One region of the Kitasatospora sp. NBC_01539 genome, then DNA from elsewhere that is predicted to be linked to it. Evidence: riboswitches for the same ligand, from Rfam matches in the RefSeq annotation. Region 1 holds a riboswitch; the other holds the start of a gene.
The links. A riboswitch is a leader RNA that binds a small molecule or an ion and turns the genes downstream of it on or off. The one in region 1 is predicted to bind glycine.
Positions count from the first base shown of each region.

Region 2: linked by a shared signal. The riboswitch ahead of gcvT (glycine cleavage system aminomethyltransferase GcvT) and the one ahead of gcvP (aminomethyl-transferring glycine dehydrogenase) in region 1 are both predicted to bind glycine.

Region 1 covers NZ_CP109390.1:6,966,200-6,970,276, forward strand. The annotation lists gene OG335_RS30200 (DUF2382 domain-containing protein) at 1-767, opposite strand, end outside; glycine riboswitch at 1,018-1,121, shown strand; gene gcvP (aminomethyl-transferring glycine dehydrogenase) at 1,345-4,077, shown strand, end outside.
Region 2 covers NZ_CP109390.1:3,396,956-3,401,032, forward strand. The annotation lists gene OG335_RS14430 (enhanced serine sensitivity protein SseB C-terminal domain-containing protein) at 1-584, opposite strand, end outside; gene OG335_RS14435 (enhanced serine sensitivity protein SseB C-terminal domain-containing protein) at 733-1,527, opposite strand; glycine riboswitch at 1,646-1,747, shown strand; gene gcvT (glycine cleavage system aminomethyltransferase GcvT) at 1,901-3,019, shown strand; gene gcvH (glycine cleavage system protein GcvH) at 3,099-3,476, shown strand; gene glyA (serine hydroxymethyltransferase) at 3,564-4,077, shown strand, end outside.

The DNA.
Region 1 (4,077 bases):
CGCACCACCGGCACCCGCCGCTCGACGGCCTCCGACGTCACGTACTTGCGCAGCCGCGCGGTGCCCAGCACGTGCCACTCCGTGCTGATGTCGAGGCGCTCCTCGCGGCAGGTGATCTCCACCGGGCCGCTCGGCCCCGCCTCGGCGGCCTGCTTCGGTGCGAGCTGCGCCGCCGACGGGCCGTGCTGCGCCGCGGGCGGCTGCACCAGGTGGCGGACGTTGTTCGACACCGCCGGAGGAGCCGGTGCCGTCGCCGCCCGCTCACCGTCGCCGCGGTCGTGGCGGTCGTGGCGGTCGGTGTGCCCGCCGTCCCGGCCGGCCCGCCGGGCCCGCTCGTGCGCGTCCGCGGCCGGGCCGGTGCGCACCGCTTCGCCGGCCGCGACGGGCACCGCGCCGAAGTCGGCGTCCGCGGGCGCCGCGGCACCGGCCGCCGGTGCGGTCGGGCGGCCGGGGCCCGAGGTGTCGAGGCCGTAGTAGCGGTAGAGCTGGAGCTCCTGGGCCGGTGAGAGGTGCTGGCCCACCCCGAAGTCCGGGGACTCCTTGATCAGGGACTTGTCGTACGGGACCTTGAGCTCCTCGCCGGAGAACTCGCTGGTCGTCAGCGGGACGAAGGCGTCCCTGCCGAAGATGCCGGTGCGGACCGCGGCCCACTCGGGCTCACCGGTCGCGTCGTCGAGGTACACCTCGTCAACCGTGCCGATCTTGTCACCGTTCCGGTCGACCGCCTTGTGTCCGATCAGGTCTCGCGGATCGATATCGGTCTGCACGCTGTTCTCCTCCAGTGCAACTGCTCCTGTGGCGCTCGGTTGTGGGGACGGCTGGAGGAGCTGGCCAGACGCCATCTCACACGAAACGGCATGAACCGGACACCCGCGAGCCGGAGAGGGCCGTCCGGGCGGCGGTTGATCCGTCCGGCGGACAGCCGTCCGGGCGGCCGCCCCGGCGGAGGCCCGTGCGACGGCCGTCACAGCGGCCGTGATCCACGGCCCTCCCGCTGGTATCCTGGGCGGCGACCGCCGAGCCCGCGCGGGAGAGTCCCCGACCCCGCTGAGCTGGGAAAGGGGCGCCGAAGGAGCAACTCCTCCCCGGAATCTCTCAGGCATCCGTACCGCGTGGGATAGGTCACTCTGGAAAGCAGGGCAGGGCCGATGGCGCAGGAGCCGCCGGCACCACTCTCACCGACGGTGCAAGTCGACAGGATGCCTCCGGGCACCGATGCGGCGAAGCTCTCAGGTACCGATGACAGAGGGGGAGGCCTGACGGGTTCGTACGTCTCCGGCTCCCCATGGCGGCCGACCGGCGTGCGCACCCCCGCCGGTCCGTGACCAGGAGGCCTCGACCCCCATGAACGCCCAGCCGAACCTCACCGAGCTCGAGCAGGCCAGTCCGTTCGAGACCCGCCACATCGGCCCCGACGCCGCCGCTCAGGAGAAGATGCTGGCCCACGTGGGCTACGCCTCCCTGGACGAGCTCTCCGACGCGGCCGTGCCCGAGGCCATCCGCAGCCTGGAGGCGCTCGGCCTGCCCGCCGGCCGCAGCGAGGCCCAGGTGCTCGCGGAGCTGCGCGACCTGGCCGACCGCAACGAGGTCCTCACCTCGATGATCGGCCTGGGCTACTACGGCACCTTCACGCCGCCGGTGATCCTGCGCAACGTGCTGGAGAGCCCCGCCTGGTACACCGCCTACACGCCGTACCAGCCGGAGATCTCGCAGGGCCGCCTGGAGGCGCTGCTCAACTTCCAGACCGTCGTCTCCGACCTGACGGGCCTGGCCACCTCCGGCTCCTCCCTCCTCGACGAGGGCACCGCCGCCGCCGAGGCGATGGCGCTGGCCCGGCGCGTCACCAAGGTCAAGGGCGGCGTCTTCCTGGTCGACGCCGACACCCTGCCGCAGACCGTCGCGGTGATCGAGACCCGCGCCGTGCCGACCGGCGTCGAGGTCGTCGTCGCCGACCTGTCGGGAGGCATTCCCGCGGAGATCGCCGAGCGCGGCGTCTTCGGCGTGCTGCTCCAGTACCCGGGCGCCTCCGGCGCGGTCCGCGACCTCGCCCCCGTCATCGAGCAGGCGCACGGCCTCGGCGCGGTCGTCGCCGTCGCGGCCGACCTGCTGGCCCTCACCCTCCTGAAGTCGCCCGGCGAGCTCGGCGCCGACATCGCGTGCGGCACCTCGCAGCGCTTCGGCGTGCCGATGGGCTTCGGCGGCCCGCACGCCGGCTACCTCGCCGTGCGCGCCGAGTACGCCCGCAACCTGCCCGGCCGCCTCGTCGGCGTCTCCGTCGACGCCGACGGCACCCGCGCCTACCGCCTCGCGCTGCAGACCCGCGAGCAGCACATCCGCCGCGAGAAGGCCACCAGCAACATCTGCACCGCCCAGGTGCTGCTCGCCGTGATGGCCTCCATGTACGCCGTCTACCACGGCCCGGACGGCCTCGCGGACATCGCCCGCCGCACCCACCGCTACGCCGCGGCGCTCGCCGAGGGCCTGCGGGCCGGCGGGGTCGAGGTCGTGCACGGGGCGTTCTTCGACACCGTCACCGCCCGGGTGCCGCAGCGCGCCGACGCGGTCGTCGGGGCGGCCCGCGCGGCCGGCGTCAACCTGTACCGGGTGGACGCCGACACCGTCTCCGCCTCCTGCGACGAGACCACCACCCGCGAGCACCTGACCGCCGTCCTCGGCGCGTTCGGCGTCACCGGCACCGAGCTGGCCGAGACCGCCGACACGCTGCCCGCCGCGCTGCTGCGCGAGGACGAGTACCTCACCCACCCGGTCTTCCACAGCCACCGCTCGGAGACCGCCATGCTGCGCTACCTGCGCCGCCTGTCGGACCGCGACTACGCGCTGGACCGCGGCATGATCCCGCTCGGCTCCTGCACCATGAAGCTCAACGCGACCACCGAGATGGAGCCGGTGACCTGGCCGGAGTTCGGCCAGCTGCACCCGTTCGCCCCGGCCGACCAGGTGCAGGGCTACCTCAGCCTGATCCATGGCCTGGAGCAGCAGCTCGTCGAGGTGACCGGCTACGACGCCGTGTCGATCCAGCCGAACGCCGGCTCCCAGGGCGAGCTCGCCGGCCTGCTGGCCGTCCGCGCCTACCACCTGGCGAACGGCGACGGCGGGCGTGACGTCTGCCTCATCCCCTCCTCCGCGCACGGCACCAACGCCGCCTCCGCGGTGATGGCCGGCATGCGGGTCGTCGTGGTGAAGACCCTCACCGACGGCGACGTGGACGTCGAGGACCTCAAGGCCAAGATCGCCCAGCACCGCGACCAGCTCTCCGTGCTGATGGTCACCTACCCGTCGACCCACGGCGTGTTCGAGACCGAGATCACCGAGATCTGCGCCCTCGTCCACGAGGCCGGCGGCCAGGTCTACGTCGACGGCGCCAACCTCAACGCGCTGGTCGGGCTGGCCAAGCCGGGCAAGTTCGGCGCGGACGTCTCGCACCTCAACCTGCACAAGACCTTCTGCATCCCGCACGGCGGCGGCGGCCCCGGCGTCGGCCCGGTCGCGGTGCGCGCGCACCTCTCGCCGTACCTGCCGAACCACCCGCTGCAGCCGGAGGCCGGCCCGGCCACCGGCGTCGGCCCGATCTCGGCCGCGCCGTGGGGCTCCGCGGCGATCCTGCCGATCTCCTGGGCGTACGTCCGGCTGATGGGCGGCGAGGGCCTCAAGCGCGCCACCCAGGTGGCCGTGCTGAACGCCAACTACATCGCGAAGCGGCTCGCCCCGCACTTCCCGGTGCTCTACACCGGCCCCGGCGGGCTGGTCGCGCACGAGTGCATCATCGACCTGCGCCCGCTCACCAAGGAGACCGGCGTGACGGTGGACGACATCGCCAAGCGCCTCATCGACTACGGCTTCCACGCGCCGACCATGTCGTTCCCGGTGGCCGGCACGCTGATGATCGAGCCCACCGAGTCCGAGGACCTGCACGAGATCGACCGCTTCTGCGAGGCCATGATCGAGATCCGTGCGGAGATCGAGAAGGTCGGTTCCGGCGAGTGGCCCGCCGCGGACAACCCGCTGCGCAACGCGCCCCACACCGCGGCCCGCCTGGCCGGCGACTGGGAGCACGCC
Region 2 (4,077 bases), 3.6 Mb from region 1:
ACGTACGGCTCGCCGAGCGCCGGCTGCACCCACGCGCGCCGCAGCGAGCGCAGCGGACGGATCTCGGCCGCCTGCTGCTCCAGCACCGCCCAGAACCGCGGGGCGTCGAGCCGGGGCTCGGAGATGCGCAGCGGCCCGGCCGGCAGCCGGTCCAGGCCGAGCGCGACCCGTCTCAGGTCGGCCCACGGGATGCCGACCCCGCCGCCGGGGACGTGCGGGTTGAGCCACAGGCCCCAGCGGGTGCGGAACAGCGCGCCGGCGATCTCCGCGCCGGAGACCACCTCGTGCGCCCGGGCCCAGCCGCTGGCGGCGAGCTGCTCGGGGGAGGTGGCGGCGGGGGCGTAGCCGTGCCCGCCGATGTCCATGTTGCCGTACTGCGCGTCGGGGCTGCCGGGGGTGCCGTGCCAGAGCAGCATCCAGACCTGCCCCCGGGCGAGCGCCCGCAGCAGGTCCTCGTACGCGTCGTAGCGCTCCGGGGCCACCGCGCCGAGGGCACGTTCGATGCCGCCCGGGTCGCCGCCGGGGCGCGCCACGGGTGCCTGGCCCCACCGGCCCGGCCCGCCGTCTGCCGCTCCCGCGCTCATGCGCCCGCCTCGCTCCGCTCGCTCACGTCGCCGTGCCCCGTCTTGTCGCGTGTTCCGCCGTTCGTCCGGACTCCCGGGGAGCACCCTATTGCGCGGGGCGGACACGCGTCATGCCGCACACCCCTGCACGGTCTCCCGGCCGGGTCGCTCACCCGCGCACGTAGAAGGGGGCGACCCGGGTGAGCAGCCACTCGACCACCGGGTCGTCGACCATGTCCAGCAGCACCAGGTGGACGCCCCAGGCGGGCGGCGCGGTTGCGAGCGCACGGCCCAGCGCCTCGTTGACGGCTCCCGGATCGGCCGGCCCGGCGGGGTCGAGCTGCACGCCGACGTAGAGCTGCACGGGGTCGGCCTCGACCCGGGCGAGGGTCCGCCGGGCCGTCAGCACCCCGCGCAGCGAGGCGAGTTCGGTGGTCGCGGCGGCCAGGAACGCGTACGGCTCCTGGTGCGGCTCGGGCTCGCGCAGCGCGACGGCGGCGCCCTCGGAGAGCGGCTCGGCGGCCCAGCGCTCGTCGCGCGGGCCGCGGCGCAGCTCGCCGACGCCCTCCGGCGGCACCGGGATGCCGACCGGCGCCTCGGGGTTGACCGCGATGCCGATGCCCGGCGGCAGGCCGCGGGCGAACTCCCACACCGGGGCGATCGCGAACGCCATGCCGGGCGCGTGCCGGAGGAACTGCTCCTGCGAGGAGAACACCGGCACGTACGGCGTGCCGGCCAGCTCGATCGTCGGCAGGTCGAGCGAGGCGCCCTGCGGGTCGGCACCGGCCGGCAGCGGGATCCACACCTGGCTGCGGGCGAGCACCTCCACCACGCGGGGGGTCGCGCCGGGGTCGCCGAGCGCCGCGGTGAGCACCTGCTCCAGTTCGTTGGACGGCCAGCTGCCGCCCTCCGGCGCCGTGCCGGGTGCGGCCCACGCCTGTGCCTCGCCCGCCGGATACCCCATGAACCGCCCCTTCGATCGACCCCTGCACAGAGCCTAGCGGGCCGCCCCCCTCTCCCATCAGGCCCGGCGGCATGCCATGATGAGCGCGCTCGACACCACCAACTTCATACAGGCCGCTCGAACCCGCGCGGGAGAGTCCGGAACGCCCCTGGGGTGTGGCCGGCGCCGAAGGAGCAAGTCCTCCCCGGAATCTCTCAGGCACAGATACCGCACGGGCGAGGCACATCTGGAAAGTGGACACGGCCGCGCCGTGCGCCCACCCACGGTGCAAGCCGCCATCCTGTAAGGAGGCGGTGAAGCTCTCAGGTTGTTGACGACAGACGGGGAGACTCCACCCCAGCATGCCCTTCAGCAGCCTAGGAGTCCTGCCGTCATGTCCCTCCGCCACACCGCCCTCGACGCGCTGCACCGTTCGCTCGGCGCGACCATGACCGACTTCGCGGGCTGGGACATGCCGCTGCGCTACGGCAGCGAGCGCGAGGAGCACCTCGCGGTCCGCACGAAGGCCGGCCTGTTCGACCTGTCGCACATGGGCGAGATCACCGTCAGCGGCCCGCAGGCCGGCGAGCTGCTCGACCACGCGCTGGTCGGCTTCATCTCCGCCCTCGGCGTGCTGCGCGCCCGCTACACCATGATCTGCCGCGAGGACGGCGGCATCCTCGACGACCTGATCGTCTACCGCACCGCCGAGGACGCGTACCTGGTGGTCGCCAACGCCTCCAACGCGCAGGTCGTGCTCGACGCCCTGACCGAGCGCGCCGCGGGCTTCGACGCGACCGTCCGCGACGACCGCGACGCGTACGCGCTGATCGCCGTGCAGGGCCCGGAGGCGAACGGCATCCTGGGCTCCGTCACCGACGCCGACCTGCCGGGCCTCAAGTACTACGCGCTGCTGCCCGCCACCGTCGCCGGCCGCGAGGTGTGGCTGGCCCGCACCGGCTACACCGGCGAGGACGGCTTCGAGGTCTTCTGCGCCCCCGCCGACGCCGAGCACCTGTGGCAGGCCCTCACCGGCGCCGGCACGGACAAGGGCCTGGTGCCGTGCGGCCTGTCCTGCCGCGACACGCTGCGCCTGGAGGCCGGCATGCCGCTGTACGGGCACGAGCTGTCGACCGACCTGACGCCGTTCGACGCGGGCCTGGGCCGGGTGGTGCGCTTCGACAAGACCACCAACGACGGCGCGTTCGTCGGCCGCAAGGCGCTGGAGCAGGCCGCCGCCGAGGCGGAGTCCGCCCCGCCGCGCAGGCTCGTCGGCCTGGTCTCCGAGGGCAGGCGGGTGCCGCGCGCCGAGTACGCGGTGGTCGACGCGGACGGCGCCGTGATCGGCCGGATCACCTCCGGCGCGCCCTCCCCCACCCTCGGGAAGCCGATCGCGATCGCGTACGTGGACGCCGCGCACGCCGAGCCCGGCTCGGCCGTGGCGGTGGACGTCCGCGGCCGGCCCGAGCCGGTCGAGGTCGTGGCGCTGCCGTTCTACAAGCGCGCCCGCTGAGCCCGTTCCCCGCCCCACAGCCCGGTCCGCTCAGCGGACGGCTCCGCCCTACCCTCTTGCGATCCTGGAGAATGACGCCATGAGCAACCCCACGCACCTGCAGTACACCAAGGAGCACGAGTGGCTGACGGCCGCCGAGGACGGTGTCTCGACGGTCGGCATCACCAAGCACGCCGCCGACGCCCTCGGTGACATCGTCTACGTCCAGCTCCCCGCCGTCGGCGACACGGTGACCGCGGGCGAGACCTGTGGCGAGCTCGAGTCCACCAAGTCGGTCAGCGACCTGTACTCGCCCGCCACCGGCGAGGTCACCGAGATCAACGAGGGCGTCGTCGACGACCCGGCGCTGGTCAACGGCGACCCGTTCGGCGAGGCGTGGCTGTTCAAGGTCCGCGTCGAGGCGACCGACGAACTGCTCGACGCCGACGCGTACACCGCCTTCACCACCGGCGTCTGACCGCCGCTCCACCCCGGGGGCGGCCGCAGCGCAGCAGCCGCCCCACCCTGGCCCCAGCCCGCTCCGCCCACGGGGAGACCCCACCTCATGACGGTTCTCAACCAGTCCCTGCACGCGCTCGACCCGGAGATCGCGGCCGCGGTCGACGCCGAGCTGCACCGCCAGCAGACCACCCTCGAAATGATCGCCTCCGAGAACTTCGCCCCAGTGGCGGTCATGGAGGCCCAGGGCTCGGTCCTGACCAACAAGTACGCCGAGGGCTACCCCGGCAAGCGCTACTACGGCGGCTGCGAGCACGTCGACGTCGCCGAGCAGATCGCGATCGACCGGGTGAAGGCGCTGTTCGGCGCCGAGCACGCCAACGTGCAGCCGCACTCCGGCGCGCAGGCCAACGCCGCCGCGATGTTCGCGCTGATCCAGCCGGGTGACACCATCCTGGGCCTGAGCCTGGCGCACGGCGGCCACCTCACCCACGGCATGAAGATCAACTTCTCCGGCAAGCTCTACAACGTGGCCGCGTACCACGTCGACGAGAAGTCCGGCCTGGTCGACATGGCCGAGGTCGAGCGCCTCGCCAAGGAGCACCAGCCCAAGCTGATCA